DNA from 2 places in the Paenibacillus haidiansis genome. Region 2 is predicted to be linked to the other one. Evidence: riboswitches for the same ligand, from Rfam matches in the RefSeq annotation. Region 2 holds a riboswitch; the other holds the start of a gene.
What was found. Region 2 has a riboswitch for cyclic di-GMP ahead of V3851_RS23270 (methyl-accepting chemotaxis protein). Riboswitches for the same ligand answer to the same signal wherever they lie in the genome.
Positions count from the first base shown of each region.

Region 1: another riboswitch for cyclic di-GMP. It lies ahead of V3851_RS05650 (S-layer homology domain-containing protein); the one in region 2 lies ahead of V3851_RS23270 (methyl-accepting chemotaxis protein).

Region 1 is NZ_JAZHPZ010000002.1:283,530-288,673, forward strand. Features, by position in the region: gene V3851_RS05650 (S-layer homology domain-containing protein) at 36-3,167, opposite strand; cyclic di-GMP riboswitch class I at 3,313-3,402, opposite strand; gene V3851_RS05655 (DUF4349 domain-containing protein) at 3,730-4,812, opposite strand; gene V3851_RS05660 (helix-turn-helix domain-containing protein) at 4,981-5,144, opposite strand, start outside.
Region 2 is NZ_JAZHPZ010000018.1:25,589-41,671, forward strand. Features, by position in the region: gene V3851_RS23270 (methyl-accepting chemotaxis protein) at 1-1,712, opposite strand, end outside; cyclic di-GMP riboswitch class I at 1,877-1,965, opposite strand; gene spoIIE (stage II sporulation protein E) at 2,128-4,626, opposite strand; gene V3851_RS23280 (S1 domain-containing RNA-binding protein) at 4,994-5,470, opposite strand; gene V3851_RS23285 (FtsB family cell division protein) at 5,587-5,946, opposite strand; gene yabQ (spore cortex biosynthesis protein YabQ) at 5,966-6,535, opposite strand; gene yabP (sporulation protein YabP) at 6,532-6,813, opposite strand; gene V3851_RS23300 (aspartate ammonia-lyase) at 7,038-8,423, shown strand; gene hydF ([FeFe] hydrogenase H-cluster maturation GTPase HydF) at 8,442-9,695, shown strand; gene hydG ([FeFe] hydrogenase H-cluster radical SAM maturase HydG) at 10,098-11,519, opposite strand; gene V3851_RS23315 (NADH-dependent [FeFe] hydrogenase, group A6) at 11,591-13,327, opposite strand; gene nuoF (NADH-quinone oxidoreductase subunit NuoF) at 13,346-15,229, opposite strand; gene nuoE (NADH-quinone oxidoreductase subunit NuoE) at 15,242-15,751, opposite strand; gene V3851_RS23330 (thiamine pyrophosphate-dependent enzyme) at 15,839-16,083, opposite strand, start outside.

The DNA.
Region 1 (5,144 bases), on a different contig from region 2:
ATGTTTCTTAACCGAAAAGGAGCCTGGTTTATTTGTTAAGGATAAACCCGGTTTGGTTTTACTTCTTCCCAAACTTCGACTTTAGCATCTTCTTCTCTGGTGTACTCATGATGATTGGTTGCTTCCAGCATATCATAATAATACCATGTGCCTTTTAAGTTGTCAGGCCACATCTTGGCGTCCTCATGAATGCCGTTCTTATCCACTTTTCTATTCAGCACGCTGTTGATGAAGGCGGCGGCCTCGGCCCGGGTGATGTATTGATCCGGTTTGAACGTTCCGTCCGCATATCCTTTGATCCAGCCTTTATTGGCGGCGGAGGCGATATATTTCTCCGCCCAGTGTCCGGTGATGTCCGTAAACATATCGTTCTGCCGTTCGTCGAGCTTGTCGAACCGGGAAGCGATCGCCGCAAACTCGGCTCTGGTAATATAGCGTCCCGGTTTAAAGGAACCGTCCGGATACCCCGTGATCACTTCCGCGTTCTCCATCGTGGAAATATGCTGGTTGGACCAGCGCGTAGCGGCCACGTCGGAGAAGGAATTATCCGTCTTCAGATAAGCGGAGCGGCTGTCATCCGCCAGCAACCGATAGAAAATCGCGGCCACTTCTTCGCGGGTAATGTTGTTCAGCGGTTTGACCGTGCCATCCGGATACCCATTGATGTAGTCGTAATGGTTCTCCGTTTCCAGCGCCGGCGGAGGCGGCGGCAATGGCGGCAGCGGCGTTTCGGTCGTTGTGCTCGTTGTCGACGAGCTCGTTCTTCCCGAACGGGACGAATTTCTGGTGTAGTAGAAAATATACTCCTGGCCTTCTTCATCGCTAAACGTGTAGGAATGAGTCGAGTCCACCGGCGTATAGCCGGATATCGATTTCGCCCTAAGAGTTTTTGTCTCGCCCGCTATACCCTTCACGGTTGTCGGACTCGCCAGTTCTTCATCCGTACCGCTGCGCAAATACTTGACGGTCACTTGCTGCTCCGCAGGCGCTTCATTCTTCGTGTAATAGAAGACGTGTACCTGCTCTTCTTCATCGGTAAACGTATAAACGTAGCGTTCCGTCTCCGGAGTGTAACCCTCGATTGCTTTTGCGGACAGCGTTAGTTCGGCACCTTCTACATCCTTGAATACATCCTCGGAGGCCAGCGCCTCGCCCGTTGCCCGGTCAAGATAGTAGACGGTGAGTCCGAACACATCTTCTTCCGGTTCGCCGAGATTATAGTAGAAGGTGTGCTCCTGATCATCTTTAAACGTTATTTCATAGCTATGCGTGTACTCTTCAGGCGTGTAAACCGCGCCCGTTACCGTGATCGGCTTCGCTTCCAGCACCAGGACTTCTCCAACCTTACCGGTATGGAACGTTGGATCCGCAAGAGGCTCGCCCGATTCCCGGTCTACGTAGTTGACCTGGACCGTACGCTCTTCCTGAGGCTGTTCTTTCAGCGAGTAGATGAATTCAAATTCCTGATGGACAGGCTGTGCTTTAAAGGTGTAAGAAACTTTATAGCTGTGCGGTTTGTAAACTGCGCCCGTTACCGTATCCGTGATATCTTCGGCAGATAGGGTGATTTTCTCGCCCACCTTGCCGGTGTAGCTATTATCAGGGTCCTTAAGATCTTCACCGGTTTCCCCGTTCACGTATCTTACGGTCAAGGATCTTTCGTTATCTACTTTAGCATATCCAAACCAGACGATTTGGTAAGGCTGATTTTTAGTAAGCGAAACAGTCGTCGGATTTTCCCCAACTTTCAACTCGAAACCTTCAACCTCTTTGGCCGGAACATTGAATGGTCCATCCTTGATATTTAGTGCATCGCTGCCTTTTTTATCTTTGAAAGACTCCGTGTACAGCAGTTCCGCTTCGTCACGAGGTACCACATTGCCGTCGGCGTCGATTGGCTCACCGTCGGCATTAACCTGGTAGCCCTTCATTAAAATGTGCCCGTTGGTTATTTTTACTTTAGGAATTGGAAAATCCCTCGATGCCGATTCACCCTTTATATTGGTGTAGTCAATCGTCGTTCGGCCATTCGTAGGGTATTTTTTATCCAATTCCGGACTTTTGGATAGATCAATAACCACTTTATAAGTAAATGTCGCAGGGTGGCCTTCCGCTATTGTCCCAACTTTCCAGGTAAATGTCTCGGTTTCGGGATCCCAGTTTACCTCACCCTGAGAGGCCGAGTAGTCCAACGAGGCAAGATCAAACATCTCACCCATCGGGTCGATAACCATCGCGTCCTGGGCGGCGTAAGAAATCTTGCCGGCCAGCTTACTGAAGATCTCTTCCAGTTCGTCGCTATCGGCAGGATAATAACCTTTGTTCTGAATGTTATTAATTACATATGAGGCATTGGTATTTTGATAAACATCCAGACCGATTGAGTAAATATCGATGCCTTTTTTCTGAACGATCTTTGCTTCGGACAAAGTTCCAATGCCATTGTCTTTTACGCGATAATTTCCAACCGGATATTCTTTATCCAATTCATAGTCTTCACCTTTTCCAACTAACTCGTTGTATTTAAAATTGGACAAAATAAAATGGTGTTCTCTTCCCGGCCAGTTATATCTTTCAGCATTATAAGCTTTATAGCTGTAGGTCGGTTCTCCGTCGCTTAAGACGATGATCACTTTGTTTTTGGCATTTCTCTGATTTGTTCCTTTCCCGTTAAAACCCTCTTCAAAGAGCCCTCTGGCGGTTTTTAGCCCTGCCTGGATATTGGTTCCGGAACCTAAATCGATTTGATCGATCGCATTCTTTAGATCTTCCTTCTTATTCGCTCCCTTAAATCCGGAGTCAACCTTTGCCGTTTTGCTAAAAGACACGACGGCAATTTGCGTGTCCGCTCCGTCAAGAAGCAAATAGTCCACAAATTTTTTGGCCGCTTTCTTGGCATGGTCTATTTTTTCTTTGTCTTCCATACTCCCGGAATTATCGATAACCAGTACGACATCGGAACTGGTTTGGCGATTTTTCCCCTCAACGCTCAGTGTAACCTGCCATTCGCCAAAGTTCCCCGTCGGTTCGGCTGTTTTGTTCAGCCTGATGTCTCCTTGCTTGAGCCCGGATTTATCGCCCGAATTCGCTCCGACCGTGGTTACGGGACCGAGTAGAAGTGAAAGCATGCATAACCAAGAAATGGCCAACCTTAACCTGCGTTTCATAGATTCCTCCTCATATTTTCATAAATATCCTCCTTTAAGCTCTGTTCCCTACCTCCTTACTGCCGGAAATTTATTTCTCTCGGGCGGTGCCGTTTGAGAATGACGGAAAAATAAAAAACCGGCTACATAAACAATAAAAACATTGTTATGCAGCCGGACGGTCATAAATCGTTGGCGATTATTAGACTCCAAGGCTTTGCGACCTAACCTTTCGGTTAGTGTGCCAAATATTCAATTATTATGAGGATCAGGTAATTCCTTGATTACATTTTCAATATATTTCAAAAAAAAATTGTTGTCAACAGATTCAAGTGAGAAAAATATCCTTGACAATCAGAAAATTACAGTCGACAAATTTAACGAGTTTTATGCGATGCAATTCTACAAGAAACTCCAAAAACAGCGCTATATTCCCTTTTTAAATCTGATAGATTCTATTATATTAAAATATACTAAAAGTCCCCCAATTCCTCATTTTAGCATCAGATAATCTTCAATCAAAAATAAAACCCGGAAGAAGAAATCCCATTACGGTCTCCCTTCCGGGTTTCAAACTAATCGCTTATTTCAAATCCTCATCCTCTTGGTCGGCCTTAGATGGCGTATCCGATTGTTCAAAGGATACTTCCTCTTTTTGAGGCAGAGACGGGACTTGCCCCGCCGGCCATTCCGGCTTCACACCGATACGCTGCTTTTGTTTCCTTCTCCGCAGCGGCCAGATGATCGCCAGAATCACCGCAGCGATCACGATCAGAGGCAACAAAGCGGATATGACAATGACTAGCCATTGCAGCAGCATGGAGATAACATCGATACTGCCGGTTAAAGCATTTTGCGCCCGTTTCCAGAGCGGGTCCTGTTTTTCCTCCTGTTTGATGAGCGAATTTTCTACCGGCTGAAATACGCGAATTTCGATCGTGGAGAACGAGACATTGTTATCGATATAACGCATCCGGCCTTTGATTTGCTCGATCTCCGTCTGAATCCGCTCCAATTCGTTGGCGAATTCAACCAGATCGGCCGTTTTGGTGGCTTCACCGACGAATTTCAAATATCTCGCTTCCATCGCCTGCTTCACTTTGAGCCGGGACTCTAAGTCCACGTACTCTTCGGACACATCCTGTCCTTCAATGCTTTGCTGCAACGATTCGGGCTGAAGCTGCGCCAGCCGGTCCAAAAACGGGGAAAACCCGTCGGCTGGAACCTTCAGAATGAAATTGCCGCCAAGTTCGTACTCGGACTTCGTTTCGGAAAACTCCACGATATACCCGCCAGTCAGAGTGATCAAATTGCGGATTTCCGACTGCGCTTTGCCGTAATCTTTAACCTCCATCGTCACATTCGCCCGGTAAATCAACTTCTTGTTAAGTCCCAGCGCTGTGTTCGAGCCTTGAAAACCGGCTGCTGCGGAGCCGGAATCCCCACCTGCGGCCGCCTGCTCTGACGGAGTCCCGCCCCCGTTCGCGGCCGGAGCTTCCGCCTCTGTCGTCTCCGCCGCGATAGACGCCTTATCCGCTGCACCCGCTCCCCCACTATCATTACTGACTGCAGTGTCGCCGTCGGCAAGATTGGCGCTTCCGCACCCGCCAAGCAGCAATGACAAGACCAAACTTAGTGCAATCGCCCAAATACCCCATCTTTTCATTCCAATTTCGCCCCCTGGAAAAATCTATATTTGTTTATTCAAACAGAAAGACGTTTCCAGAGGCTGGAAAGTTGCCAAAAAAGTCGCATGGACACAAAAAAGAGGAGCCTTTCGGCTCCAGATCTGCATGAACGAAGTATTCAAATTCCATCACATCACACGATTTTGTTAATAGGCTAGGGCGGCAGATTGTTCTTCATTGGATAATGAAAATTCGATTTTCAAACCAAGCGCTAAGGATACTTTTAATATCGTTTCGATCGACGGGACAGTGGCAGCAGTCTCCAATCGCGCGACTTGAGCTTGTGTTATGCCAGCCCTTTCGGCTACTT
Region 2 (16,083 bases):
TGATTCAGGCTTTCCGCCGAACCCATAACTTTACCCGCAGACGTGCGCTGCTCCAGCGCGCTGGACTTGATATGCTCGGATACGTCCGCATTTCTTTCCGCCAATACGGCGATCTGTTTGATAGTAGCCGTAATCTGTTCGGTTTCCGCCACCATTTCTTCCGTTGAAGCGGAAACCTCCTGAATCTGGCTTGTGATGGAATCGGTGGCCTCCAATATATTGTAGAAAAGCTCGCCCGTTTGTTTGACGATATCGATCCCCGCCTCCACATTCCGCTCCCCCTCGCCGATGGCATTGACGGCGGTCAGCGTTTCGTTCTGGATGTAGTGGACGAGGTCGGCGATTTTCTCGGCGGACTTGCCCGATTCTTCGGCAAGCTTCTTCACCTGATTCGCTACGACCGCAAAACCGCGGCCCTCTTCCCCCGCTCTGGCGGCTTCGATGCTGGCGTTCAGTGACAGAAGATGGGTTTGCGCCGCAATCTGCGTAATGACCTGCACGATTTCCTCGATTTCACCCGAACGCTTCTGTAGCTGCTCGATCGACGCCACCGAATGCTGCACCGATTGGTGAATCGAGTCCATTTGCTTCATGACTTTGCCGATGTTTTCCCCGCCTATCTCGGACTGCGTCTTCATTTGCAAAGAAGCCTCAGACAACAGGGCTGTGCTTCCCGCGATCGTATTGACCCCGGAGTTGATTTCCTCCAGCGAAGTCACGCTTTCCGAAATCGACTTGCTCTGCTGAGACACCTTGTCCGAAATTTCGCCGATATGGGTGGTAATGTTCGCAGAGCTTTGATGATTCTCCTCGGAAGCCGTGAACAAAACGCGAGCCTGCTCGGCCGATTGGGTGGACACCCCTTTTATGGTTGTAATCAGGTCTCTGATGTTCGAAACCGTGACATTGAATTTCTCGTTGACCCGTCCCAGCTCACTTCCGTTCGTCTCCAATTGAACGCTAAAATCGCCCTGGCTCAGCTTCTCCAGCGCGTTCATCAATCCTTTAACGGGAGCGAAAGTCCGTCTCAGCGAGATATATTGAAACGTTAGAATGACCAGTAATATAACAACCAATGCAAGGCTGGTATATTTCAACAAGTCCTGCTGTCCTTTTAAAATAAGGCTGGCATCGAAGTCCATGCCCATGTAGGCGAACACTTTGCCGCTCTCGTCCTGGAACGGATAAAGCACGGTCAACCAGGTACCGTAATCGTCTTTATAAGGTTCCGTGAAGGTAATCTTTTTGGTCTTCAGCATCTCATCAACGCCTTGGATATGTATATCGGGCTGTCCGAGCATGTCCCCCAAATGGAGGTTCTCGCCTTCGAACATGTCCAATACAGCTGTTGGAAACGCTATCATAAGCGTACTCTTGTCGACTACTTCGGCGCCGAAAATATAACCTTGCGCCACATTCGGATGCGTTGCGGATAAATCATCGAAAATTTGCGTCAGCTTTTGTTGAACCGGCGAGTTCCGATCCGTGTTGTTCATCGCTTCGGCGGCTTCGGCCGGAGTCACTTTGTTAATCCACGCTTCCATGACCTTTTGCGAATCCGATTCCAGCTGGTTCGTCAAGACTTCGCCTTGAATATAGTAGCTGGAGGCGATCAGGATCACGCCGGTCATCAGAATGGATAAACTCGTTATAACCATATTCTTCGTAACAGTGCTCCAGCGGCGAAAACCGCCCCATCTTGGCAGCTTCATTTCTTGTCTCCTCTTTCCGTCAGTAATGTTATGATGCCTTGTTGTGAACTGCAAAACCTATTTCACTACTAAGACTCCTTTCTGTGAGAGAATGGTAAGGCATACCCGGTTTGAGGGCAAAAAAAAGATAACCTGTAGAAAAAAACTATAGGTTACCATTTTTTTCAGGCAACTGGCTGACATCTCCCCTGTAGAGGAATTAGTCCCTATAGCTTTGCGTCACTGCCTTTCGGCAGTTTTGCCAAGATTTTATTTAAAATTTTGAGAAATGATGCCATATTTGGTGGATTACCAGGATAGTCAAGGTCCATGTTACTACATACTTGAAAACATTCCCATGAAAATTAACCCAATTTTTTGTCGAATTTGTGACTTTTGTCCTTATCTTTGTCGAAAAATCTCTCCGTCCCCGTACCTAGCTTACGGTCCGCGGACGCTCCAGCCGGGTGATCCCCGGGATATGCAGCGTCGACCATTGGGGTAAAAAATGATCCACTTTGGCGACGGCAACCGTCATGTCGTCCTGAATAACATTCTTTTGATAGCGGATCACGGATTCCAGCAAACTATCGGCGATTTCCTGGGGATCCTCCGACCGGATCTCCTGAATCAGCCGTTTAATCCACAGCTCCTTGTTGACGGCGTACCCCGGAGCATCGTATACACCGTCCGTCATCATGATCAGCGTATCGCCCGGATACAGCTGAACGGTAACCAGGTCGACTTCGATATCCTGAATAATGCCGATCGGCAAATTGCTGGCCGAGACGGGGATCACCTCCTGTCCCCGCTTGATAAAGCTCGGGGAAGAGCCGATCTTCAAAAAGGTCGTCCGGGCCGAATATTCATCGATCAGCGCCATATCGACCGTGGCGTAAATCTCATCCGGCGAGCGAAGCATCAATATCGAATTGACCGACTTGATCGCCAGCGTCTCGTCCATACCCGATTGCAGCAGCTGCTCCAAAATGTTCAGCGCGGTGCTGCTCTCCAATCTGGCCCGTTCTCCGTTGCCCATCCCGTCGCTGATCGCCACCGCATAGGTTCCGTTGCCGAGCTCCATCGCGCTGAAGCTGTCCCCGGACAGCAGATCCCCGCCTTTGGCCGTGCCCGCCACCCCGGTGACCACCTCGTACGTCTTGGCCGATCCGAACGTCACCGTGGCCAGACCGTCGCGCCGGCTAGCCGCCGACTCGGCCACCACGGCGATATGCTCGCCCAAAATATCGGACAAGAGCGGGGCGATGATCTTCCGGCATTCGTCGAAGCCGCGGGTATAGGCATGAACGATCTCGATTTCGACATTGCCGTGGTCCAGATTGACGATATCGATGCTGTGAATGGACAGGCCCATCTTTTCCAGCGCTTCGCGGATTTGTTCCTCCTGTTTGTACAAAGCTTGTCCCTCGCGCTCGATCTCCCTCGCCAGGTCTTCCATCACCTGCGATACGCCGGATAATTGTTCGGCTACGAGCAGCCGGCTGTCGTATATTTGCCTTTTCCAGTGCATATCATGTTGATAAAGATTGTATTCCCGTTTCATGACGGCCAACACTTGATCGGTCTTCACACACATTTTGCTCCATTTGGCGGGCAGGCCCTCCTTGGTCAAATTCGGATTCTCTTCGACGGCCGTCATCATCTCCGTCATAAGTTTATAAGTTTGATAGAATTTCCCGTCCCAGCACATATTGCGCCGGTGGCAGGTTGCGCACGCCCCCTCGGTGACCGCGTCCATAAAATGATCGACTTCCTCGCTCCGCTTGGCGATCTCCCCCGAGCTGGCGATCTGTCCGAAGCTGCGCGACAGTTGCTTGAACACTTGAGAGAATTGCGATACCCGGCCCGCGGTCACCTCCCGCATCCGTTTGGCGTATTCATGCTGGGTTTTCGTATGGTCCTGCGTGCCGGGAATGTATTTCGCAATCGAACCGACGACGCTTTTCGGCGTCAGTAAGAAGAAGAATACCGCGACGCAGCTCTCCCAGGTTGAGGACATCACCTCCGCCGGACCGGTCAGATATAAGGAAAGGATGGAAGAGCCGAGCAGCATGCCGAAGCCGACGGCCCATTTTCGTCCCTCGCGCAGCATCCCGGCCAGCATGCCCGAAAAAGCGAGCAGGCTCATTTGATAAAGTGCCGAGGTGTCGGCCAGGCTGAGGATCAGCCCCGTGACAACCCCGACCGAGGCACCCAGCGTAGCGCCGCCGGCCAAGGCGAACAGCAGAATTAAATATCGCGTGAGCATATGTTCAATCGATAAGCCGGATATCTCCCAACCTACGGATCCGGTCATCACCGACGCCAGCAAAATGACAAGGCAGAGAATTTCCTCCGTGCGCAGCTGGTAGTTCCTTTTCCGGAATGTAAAGATCGGAACCGCTTGAATAAATACGAGCGTCAGCACAAAGCTGAGGATCGCGTCCATCACCGTCATCAAAAAGGCGTACCATGTCAGAGAAGGGCCGATTACCGTCTCGAACAGCAGCGCCAGGAAAGTGCTAGTGAACACCATGAGCGGCGCGTACGACACATCCGCGCGTTCGAACGCTTCCATTCCTTTATGGATTAGAAAGAAAATGAGCAGCTCCGCGGCGATCAAAAGCGCGTGATTCCCGGAGACAAGCATCGCTCCGGCGACCATCGACGCCCCGGCAATCACGGCGATATCCCGTCTTAGAAACATAATGACCGCAAAGAAGGCCGCGGCAAACGGGGACAGCTCGTCCAGGATCACCGCCTTCCCCAGCAGGAAGCTCATCAATAAGAACAAACCGTTCCACTTATTGGCCGCAAAAAACCTGCTAAAGGCCGCTACAATCGGAAGCTGCCTGAACGCATCTCCCCATGATTCCCTTACTTGCTTCTTCGTTCTCTTCATTCCCGGAAATGGGATTACATTCCATTTCTCCATTACCTGGCACCGCCTTTTCCATTTTTGTAAGGTATGTCCCATTATAGGAGGGCGCGGGCGGAAAGTTTGTCAATTACCGGAGCCGAGTCAAAAGAAATTTCCGACAAATTGAGTGCGGCCTTCGAAACAGCGCGAACCCAAGCCTGCCGTACGGATCAGCTTCTTAAGGCGTTCCTATGTTCGTATGTATGGAAGTCGTCCCATTAGACATTTCCTGCCAGTTCGTCCAAAGACAGGCGTGGATTGCGTTGTAACCTGTCGCTTGAGGCAGGGTAGACGACAAAAATAGTAAGCGGGCGGAGAAACGGGGCGAAAAACAAAAAACCGCAGGCAAGAGTGCCTGCGGAAGTTCATATTCAATGTTGTATTACATACGTTTGGCTCCGCGTCCTCCGCGTTTGCCTTCCGTGTTCTTCTTCAGTGACGAAATTCGCTCCTCACTATCTTTAAGGAAGCGGGAGACTTTATCTTCAAAAGAGGCCTTGTTCGGCTGCGGCTTGAAAGGACGTCCTCCCCGATCCCGGTTAAATCCTCCGCCTGGCCGATCTCCGTCTCTACCGCCCGGACGATCGCTGCGCGGTGCGCGTGGCGGTCTGGCTTCTACCGGTTTATCGACGGCTTGCTTAATGGAAAGTCCGATCTTGCCGTCCTTGTCGACGTTGATAACCTTCACGGTCACAACATCGCCGATCTTCAGATGATCGTTGACATCCTTAACATAGTTGTCTGCGATCTCCGAGATATGAACGAGACCCGTGACACCTCCTGACAGATCCACAAATGCTCCGAAATGCGTGATGCCTGTCACTTTTCCTTCTAACTTGGTGCCCACTTCTATTGACATAAAATAAAATGATCCTCCCTTAAAAATATACAGCCAGGCCTTGAAATCATGACTGCGGTGATTTGATTATACAAAATGAGTCAAACAAGGTCAACAGCCGTATATCCCGCATGGGGTCAGTCATTTCCGGATTCTGACTCCGATACGCGGACCGGAATTTCACCCGGTTTGTAAAGTCCGTATTTCTTCATCGCAATCTGACCGATATATTCGGGATCATTCAGTCGGTTGAGTTCATATTTCAACTGGTTTAAAGCCTGATCGTTCTCATCCTTGACGGCTTGGCGTTCGGCCAGCTCATGCTGCTTGTTCCCGATCTCGCCGGATTGGTCGATGTAGGTATAACCCGCCCAGCCGAGGAACAGCACCATGAAGCTCATCCACAGCCGCATCCGTCTGCGCGCTCCGGCGGATTTCACGGCAGGCCCGTTATTATTGGTTGTATTTCGGTTTGTTCTTGCCGCCGTATCGCGCATCGGAGCACCTCCCGTACTTTTATTCTTTGCTAAACCAGCGGTTCCATAATTTGATTACCCATTCCCGAACAGAATGAAGCCTGTCCGGTAAGCACAACTTTTTCCATATAGGTCTTGTGGCCCAGGCCAAAAGTTTCCAAATCGGGGACAGTGTCACCCTCCCCAAAAAAAGCAATATAGCCCAGGCGAATCCGAGCAGCAGCCGTATCCCCTTCAACAGCCACTTGACAGGTGTGACTACGGTCAACCGCCATATCCGAATGGTTATTCTGTAAATCTTTTGAACTACCTTTATTAAATTTACCACAAATTTTTCAATTACAACACTCAGAATCAAAAAATGAATCCAAACGCCTAGAAACAGGCCAAGGAATACGTAAAACCGGAGTTCCCCCTGGTTGACATGGTACAACGTCCGGAATACGAACAGCGCGGCCGCGAGCCAATAGCATAAATCCAGTACATGCACGCTCCAGCGGGGGAAGCGAAGCTGTCCCGATACGACCCGGTAGCTGTCAAAGGCGATCCCCATAGCTCCCCCGCACAGCAGCATCCACAGAAGCGTCGCCCATTGCGTTTCCAAATTCATCGGAACAGCTTGCCGAGCAGCCCTTTACCGTTGGGACGGGAGCCCGGATCCAAATATGATAAAGAGTTGACTTGGCCTTCTATACTGACAAGTCCCTGCTCCAGATTCAGGTTTTTAATATGTAAATTATGCCCGCGGATCGTCAGATGCCCAAGTTCGGTTTGCAGCAAAAACTCCTCGTTGTCAAAGCTATCCACGTTCAGGACGCCCGAGATCTCGAGCAGCTTTCTTTGCATCAAATGCAGCTCCTGACGTTTCCCTTTCCCTTGTTCGACCATGGCATGTACCCCTCCTTCTTACCAATAGCTTATGGGCGGTTCCTTTCCTTTAGAACATAAGCCTGTGCCGGAAATGAAAATAACGGGCCGCCGTGATCAATTTTACAGTAGAGGAAATCGCATTCTTTTACGATGGAGGAAAGTCATACCAATTGTACGATAGGGGCGAATCCTTGATGAAGAAAGGAACCGCAACAACCGCCGCCCGGGCGGAAGGCTGCCGGATGGAAGCCGATTTGCTGGGAGAAAAGGCAGTTCCGCAAAATGCTTATTACGGCATTCATACCGCGCGCGCCTTGGATAATTTCCCCGTGTCCGGAAGGCCCTCGAGTCCCCGTCTGTTCCGCGCCATCGTCCTCGTCAAAAAAGCGGCCGCCGTCACCTGCGGCAAATTGTCCCTCATCCCCGGTCCCGTCTCCCGCTCTATTGTCCTTGCTTGCGATGAAATCCTGGACGGCGCTTTGCAGGATCAGTTCGTGGTTGACGCGCTGCAAGGCGGCGCAGGCACGTCGACGAATATGAATGTAAACGAAGTGATCGCCAACCGGGCGATCGAGCTTATGGGCGGGCAAAAAGGTGATTACTCCCTTGTCCATCCTCTGAATCATGTGAATTGCTGCCAGTCGACCAACGACGTCTACCCGACGGCGCTGAGAATCGCCGCGATTTCGTTGCTGAGGCAGCTCAGTGAAGCGTACGCCTCCTTGCAGGAGGCGCTGCAGGCCAAGGAGCAGGAATTCGCAGATTGCCTCAAGCTCGGCCGGACGCAGCTCATGGATGCGCTGCCGATGATGGCCGGCCAGGAATTCGGCGCTTACGCCAAGGCGGTGGCGCGCGACCGCTGGCGGCTGTACAAGGCCGAGGAGCGGCTGCGGGAGATTAATCTCGGCGGCACCGCGATCGGCAGCGGTCTCGGAGCCCCGCGGGCCTATATATATCAGGTGACGGAAGTGCTGCAGGATCTGACCGGCCTCGGCCTATGCCGCAGCGAATACCCGATCGACCCGACGCAAAATATGGATGTTTTCGTCGAGGTCTCCGGGCTGCTCAAGGCTGCGGCGGTCACGCTGCTCAAGATCGCGAACGATCTGCGGCTGCTCGCCTCCGGCCCGGCCGGAGGGCTTGGCGAATACCGCTTGCCGCCTGTGCAAGCCGGCTCGTCGATCATGCCGGGGAAGGTCAACCCCGTCATGGCCGAGATGGCCGGCGTTACCGCCATGCGGGTCATCGCCAACGATGCCGCGATTAGCTGGGCCGCGGCGGGCGGCCAGCTTGAATTAAACGCGTTCTCGCCGCTGATCGCCGAATCGTTGCTCGAATCGCTCGAAATTCTGACCCGTGCCGTGCAATTGTTCGAGCAGCGCTGCGTACGTGGCATCGCGCTGGACCGGGAGCGCTGCGAAGCCCACTTGCGGCAGTCCACCGTGATGGCTACGGCGCTAGTGCATCATCTCGGCTACGAGCTTGCCTCCGTGATCGCCAAGGCCGCCCAGGAAAGCGGACGATCCGTGGAAGACATCGTCCTGGAGCGCGGCCTCCTGACTGCCGAACAGGTGGGGGAAATCCTGAGTCCGCTGCAAGTCACCAAGCCGGGCATACCCGGCAAATAGGGGGAGTCGTGCATGAGCTTGAATCCGAACGCCACACCGCGCGGGGAACGTATTCATATCGCCATCTTCGGCCGGAGCAATGTAGGGAAATCGAGCGTGATCAATGTCTTGACCGGACAAGAAATTGCCGTCGTGTCCCCGGTGAAGGGAACGACGACCGATCCGGTTTATAAAGCGATGGAACTGCTGCCGCTGGGCCCGGTCGTTCTGATCGACACCGCCGGGCTGGACGACGAGGGCATGCTCGGCGAGCTGCGCAAGCAGAAAACGCGCGAGATCGTGAGCCGCACCGATCTCGCCCTGTTGGTCGCCGATGCCGCGACCGGAGCGGACGATTTCTTCCTCGAGCTGCTCGCCGAGCTCCGGGCCAAGGGCATTCCCGTCATCGCCGTTATCAACAAGAGCGATACGGTTCCGAACACAGGGGAGATCGCTGCGGGCATGGGTGAGAAGCTCGGCGTCAAATGCGTTGCGTTCAGCGCGATGGAGGGATCGGGCGTGAACGATCTGAAGCAGGCCATCATCGCTGCTCTTCCGCATGACGAGGAACGGTTCCGCATCGTCGGCGATCTGATTTCGCCCGGCGATTTCGTCGTGCTGGTGGTGCCGATCGACAAGGCCGCGCCCAAAGGCAGGCTGATTCTGCCGCAGCAGCAGACGATCCGCGACATTCTGGAGAGCGACGCCATCGCGATCGTGACCAAGGAGCATGAATTGAAGGCGACCCTGGATCGGCTTGGCCGGAAGCCGCGGCTTGTCATCACGGACTCGCAGGTCTTCCTCAAGGTGGCCGCCGATACCCCGAAGGAGGTTCCGCTTACCTCGTTCTCGATCCTGTTTGCCCGCCACAAGGGGGATTTGAACGAGCTCGTCAAAGGCGCGCGCGCCATCGAAAACTTACAGGACGGGGACAGTGTACTGATCGCCGAAGCGTGCACGCACCACCAGCAATCGGACGATATCGGGACCGTGAAAATTCCGCGCTGGCTTAGACAAGTCACGGGCAAGCAGCTCCACATCGATCATGCCTCCGGCTACAGCTACCCGCCGGACTTGAACAGCTACGCACTGGTCGTCCATTGCGGCGCCTGCATGCTGAACCGCCGGGCGATGCAGCACCGCATCGGCGAAACGCTGGGCGCCGGCGTGCCGATCGTCAATTACGGCGTGCTGATCGCCTACGTGCACGGCATCTTCCCGCGGGCGATCGAATTGTTCCCTTCGGCCGTCATGGCCTGGGAGGAATCGGCGCCAACGCCCGGGTGCCGGTGATTTATCCCAAGTAGTGCCAGCATGTGGCATGTGGCACTGAAGCAAGAACAGCTCACCCACCAGCACAGCATATAGCAGATGGCAGCTTGGCAGCCGTTCCGCGCTCCATGTTGCATCAATTGCAACATTTCTACCGCCGTCCGGCTCCAACGCCGACGAAAGCTGCATTTTTTACAACAATTTGCCCGGATTCATCCGAATTTTCCCGGGCTCCCGGCGAATTGTTGTATTTTCTGCATCATGAACTCAGCCGGCCCGCGCATTGGCACCAAAATATTGCACTATCTACAACTTATGTTGTCCGCATAACATAAAAATGGCGGTACGAGGCATTAAACACCTTGTACCGCCGCCATTATTTTACGCAGCTTTCAGTAGCACCCGTTCCGCCGGTCAGGAGGATTAGAACCGCAAATCCCGTTCCCCCGCCTCCACCCGCGCCAGCCGGTCCAGCGTCGCCTTCCGGGCGGCAGCCTTGGGAATCCGGTCCAGGTTTTGTTCGATCACGGATTTGCCGATTTCCCGGGCCTCCTCGTCGCCGTAGTCGAGCAAATACTCCTGCAAGGTGAGCAGCGAATTCGGATGGCATACATTATGGATTTGACCGGATTTGGCCAGGCGCATGAAGCGGTCGCCCGTCCGCCCCTCCCGGTAGCAGGCCGTACAATAGCTTGGCACATAGCCGTCCCGGCAGAGCGTCTTGATCATCTCCAGCGGGGAACGGTGATCCCCCACCTCAAATTGCGGCGTTTCCCCGGTCGGCTCGCCTTCATACGAGCTAATATATGCGCCGACCCCCGTGCGCGAGCCCGTGCTGATTTGCGAGATGCCGAGCTTAATCACCTCATCACGGAACCCTTCGTCCTCGCGGGTGGACAGAATCATTCCGGCGTAGGGGACGGCCAGCCGAATGACGGCCACGATTTTTTTGAAATCCCGGTCGCTTACGAGATACGGAAAGCGGTGCAAATCCACCCCTTCGGCGGCCCGGAGTCGCGGCACGGACACCGTATGGGGCCCGCACCCGAACGTCTCCTCCAGATGCTCCGCATGCAGCAGCATGGCTACCGTCTCGTATTTAGGTTCGTACAGTCCGTATAGCACGCCGACGCCCACGTCGTCGATGCCGGCCCGCATCGCCCGATCCATCGCGGTGGTATGCCAGTCGTAATCCCGCTTGGGTCCCTGCCCGTGAAGTTCTCGGTAGGTAGGCCGGTGGTAAGTTTCCTGGAACAGGATGTACGTCCCGATCCCCACCTCCGCCAGCTTACGGTAATTTCCCTCGGTCGTCGCGGCGATATTGACGTTAATCCGCCGGATGCTGCCGTTATCGACCTTGACCGAATAGATCGTCTCCATGCATTCAAGAATATAATCGATGGAACAGTTTACGGGGTCCTCTCCGGCCTCCAGCGCCAGCCGCTTGTGTCCCAGCTTCTGAAGCACCTCCACCTCACGGATGAGCTCATCCCGGTTTAAGCGGCGGCGGAGCAGATCGCTGTTGGAATGCTTGTATCCGCAATACTCGCAGTTGTTTACGCAATAGTTGCTGACGTATAAAGGGGCGAACAGCACGATGCGGTTTCCGTAAATTCGCTCCTTCACCTCACGGGCCGTATGATAGATTTCCTCCAAAATCGCCTCGTCCTCTACATTCAGCAAAATGGCCGCTTCCCATGGACTTAGCCCTTTGGACATTCTCGCCTTCTCCAGCACCTCCCTGACCCGGGCTTGATCCCTCGCCCCCACCGCTCCATGGGCAAGGCAGGCTTCAATCTCTTCCTCCCGAATAAAATCGGCAACCTCCTGTCGCACAATGCTCATCCGAATACCCCCTGCTGAGTTGATGGCTTTTCCCCACTTATCAAAATAGTCTAAGAAGCGTGAGGCTCCCGTTAATAACGGGAGCGCACTTTGTAATGAGTATGCAAATACGTATGGCTCTTGGAACTGCTCGGGCGATCCAAAAATTCCTCATAGGCCCGCTTGATATACGGATTGCGATGCGATTTGCGGACAGCGGACGCCTCGTCCTCGCCATAGATTCCTTTGGCCCGCTCCGCCTTCACATTGATCCGGTCCCGCAGCGCTGCCGGGACATGCGGCTGGCCGCCGCCGCAGATGCAGCCGCCGGGGCAGGCCATGACCTCGATAAATTCGTATTTGCGTTCCCCTTTGCGAATCATGTTCATCAGCTTCCTGGCATTGCCCAAGCCGTGGACGACGGCGGTGCGGATCGTTTTCCCGTTCGGCAGCTCGACGGTTGTCTCCTTGATTCCTTCCAAGCCGCGTACCGCAATGTAGTCGACCGTGTCCAGTTCTTCTCCGGCAACCAGTTCAAATACTGTCCGAAGAGCAGCCTCGGCCACTCCGCCCGTCGTGCCGAAAATAACCCCGGCCCCCGACGCTTCCCCAAACGGATTGTCGAAATCTTCACCGCGCAAATGGACAAAATCGATCCCGGCCTCCTTGATCATCCAGGCGAGTTCCCGGGTCGTCAGCACATAATCTATATCCTTAAGTCCGTCGTGTCCCAGCTCTTCCCGCTGGCCTTCAAATTTCTTCGCGGTGCACGGCATCACCGAAACGACGACGATCCGCCGCGGATCGATATCCATCATCTGAGCGAAATAGCTCTTGATAAGCGCTCCTTCCATTTCATGCGGCGATTTGCAGCTCGACAAATTGTCCAGCATCTCCGGGAAGAAATGCTCGACGAATTTCACCCAGCCCGGACAGCAGGAAGTCATCAGCGGGAGATTGTCGCCTGTTTCCAGCCGATGCAGCAGCTCCGTGCCTTCCTCCATAATGGTCAGATCGGCGCCAAAATCGGTGTCGAACACTTTGTCGAAACCGATCCGGCGCAGCGCCGCCACCATCTTACCCGTGACCCGCGTGCCGACCGGCATGCCGAATTCTTCGCCCAAGGCGACGCGCACCGCCGGAGCGGTCTGCACGACGACAAATTTGTTGGGATCGGCGATCGCCTGCCAGACATCGTTCATATTTTCCCGTTCCTGCAGCGCCCCGACCGGACAAGCCATAATACATTGACCGCAGTTCACGCAAACGCTTTCGCCAATCGGTTTACCCATGGCCGGGCCGATCGTCGTGTCGAAGCCGCGGTTCATAAAGCCGATCGCCCCGACAGACTGAATGTTGCTGCAAGCCGCAACGCAGCGCCCGCATAGGATGCACTTGGAGGTGTCCCTGAGCATCGAAGGCGAAGAGAAATCGACCAGGCTGTGCGATTTCTCGCCGATATAGCGGACTTGGCGCACGCCGGTCTGCTTGGCGACATCCTGCAATTCGCAGGTGCCGCTGCGTGAGCAGGAAGGACATTCCTGATTATGATCGGATAAGATCAGTTCCACCGTTGTTTTGCGCGCGTCCCGCACCCGCTGCGTATTTGTTCGGATCTGCATGCCTTCCTCGGCCGCCAGCGTACAGGATGCGATTAAGCGGGGCCCGGATTCCACCAGGCAGACGCGGCAGCTGGACGAATGATTAACGCCCTGCATATGACAAAGAGTGGGGATATACACGCCCAAATCGCGGGCGGCCTGGAGAACCGTCGTTCCCCGGGGCACTTCCGTTTCGATATTGTCGATCCACAATTTTACGGTATCCATGTCGATCTCCTCACACCTTTAGCTTTTATAGATGGCGGCGAACTTGCAACTGTCCATACAAATCCCGCATTTGATGCACAGATCCGGGTTGATATAGTAAGGCTCCTTGATCTTGCCCGTAATCGCGTTCGCCGGACACTTCCGGGCGCAGAGGCCACAGCCTCTGCATTTCTCGGCCTCGATGATAAACGAGACAAGAGAGCGGCATACGCCGGACGGGCATTTCTTGTCGACGACATGGGCTACATACTCATCGCGGAAATATTTCAATGTGGACAGCACCGGATTCGGCGCCGTCTGCCCCAGACCGCAAAGGGAAGCCGCTTTGATCTGCTCGGACAGTTCCTCCAGCTTATCCAGGTCCTCCATCGTCCCTTTGCCTTCCGTAATCTTATCGAGAATCTCCAACAGCCGTTTGGTGCCGACCCGGCAAGGCACGCACTTTCCGCACGATTCGTCCCGGGTAAAATCGAGATAATAACGGGCCACGTCGACCATACAGGTTTCCTCGTCCATGACCAGCATGCCGCCCGAGCCCATCATCGAGCCCAGACTGAGCAAGGTGTCGTAATCGATTTGGCGGTCCAGATGCTCGGTCGTGAGACAGCCGCCGGAAGGTCCGCCGGTCTGCACCGCCTTGAACGCCTTGCCGCCCGGAATCCCCCCGCCGATCTCATAAATTACCTCGCGCAGCGTAATCCCCATCGGCACCTCGACCAGCCCGGTATTCACCACTTTGCCGCCGAGCGCGAATACTTTGGTGCCCTTGCTCTTGTCCGTTCCGATTCCGGCATACCAGGCCGGTCCGTTGAGCAGGATCTGCGGGATATTGGCGAGCGTCTCCACGTTATTGATGATGGTCGGCTTCTCCCAAAGCCCGCTCACCGCCGGGAACGGCGGCTTCGGATTCGGCATTCCCCGTCTGCCCTCCACTGAATTCATGAGCGCGGTTTCTTCCCCGCATACGAATGCGCCGGCCCCAAGACGCACATCGACATCAAAAGAGAAATCCGTACCGAACAGCTTGTTCCCGAGCAGGCCGTATTCCCGCGCCTGACGGATAGCGAGCTGTATGCGCTTTACCGCGATCGGATACTCGGCCCGGACATAGATAAATCCCTGGTTCGCGCCGATGGCATAACCGGCGATCGCCATCCCTTCCAGCACCGCGTGCGGATCCCCTTCCAGAATGGAGCGGTCCATGAACGCGCCCGGGTCGCCCTCGTCGGCGTTGCAGATAATATATTTCTGCGGGTTCCGCTGTCTTGCGGCGGTCTCCCACTTCACCCCGGTCGGGAACCCCCCGCCTCCCCGGCCCCGAAGCCCGGACTCTTTCACCTGGCGGACGACATCGTCCGGTTTGAACATGGTCAGCACCTTATGCAGCCCTTTGTACCCGCCCATCGCGATATATTCTTCGATCTCTTCCGGATCGATCAGCCCGCAGTTCCGCAGCGCAATCCGCATCTGTTTGCGGAAGAAGTCGACCTCCTGCAGCGGCTTGATCGCGCCGTCCTCGATCGACGCCTCGTACACGAGTCGCTCGACGATCTGGCCTTTCAGCAAATGATCTTCAACGATTTCAGCCACATCTTCCAAGGTTACGCGGCTGTAAAAGACCTCCTCCGGGTAAATGATCACCACAGGCCCCAATTCGCAAAGTCCAAAACAGCCGGTACGCACGATATCGATCTGCTCTTCGATCCCCTGGCTCGCGACCTCCTGACGGAACGCGTCGACGATCAGCATGGAATCGGACGAGGCGCAGCCCGTGCCGCCGCAGATCATCACGGACCGCTGGGCGACGCCGACGTTGTCCTCCTCCACTTTGCCGAGCTGCCGCCGTACGAGCCGCTGCAGGGCAACCGTACGGATCCCTTCCAAATCAACCAACGTTTTCATGTCTTTTCCCCCTTAATGCGTATGGGCGGGCGTACGCATCGATTTCAGGATTTTCGGAATTTCGTTCGGCGTCAATCGGCCGTAGACTTTCTCCCCGATCGTCATGACCGGGGCGAGCCCGCAAGCCCCGAGGCAGCGCGTGGCATCGAGCGTGAATTTCCCGTCCGCGGTCGTGCCCTGCACCGGAACGTCAAGCTCCTGGGACAGCCGGTCCAGAACGGCCTGCGCCCCTTTGATATAACAAGCGGTCCCCATGCACACGCGGATGACATATTCCCCCTTCGGCTCCAACGAGAAGAATGAATAGAATGTCGCCACGCCGTAAATTTCCGCCATCGGCAGCTCCAGTTCCTCGGAGACGATCCGGAGCGCTTCCTCCGGCAAATAGCCGAAGATGTCCTGAACTTCATGCAGCACGGGGATCAGCGGACCCTGAAGCATCCGGAACCGGGAAATGACCTCCCGGACCTGGTCCAGCCGTTCCTGGTTCACTCCGCCTTGACCGCAGCAAGTATCCTCCATGATGAACTCTCTCCCTTCAAAGTTCCTTAAGCAATGACTATCGCAAAAAAGCGCCTGCCCGCCGGGCCGATATTCGGCCCCCCGCCGCTAGAGCAGCGGGGAGTCGTGCATCAGCTTGAGCCGTTCCCAGCGCCGGTCGGTCTCCGCTTCAAAGGCGGTAAGCAGTTCTTCGTCGGCCAGCATGTGCTTGGTCTTGCCCATCATCTCCAGCCAGTTCTTCACGGGAATCCGCGCGTTCTTCGCCTCCGGATTGTACGTGATCGTCGTAACGCCATGCTCGATCTCGTACAGCGGGAAGAAGCAGGAGTCCACCGCGGCCTTAAGAATCGTGC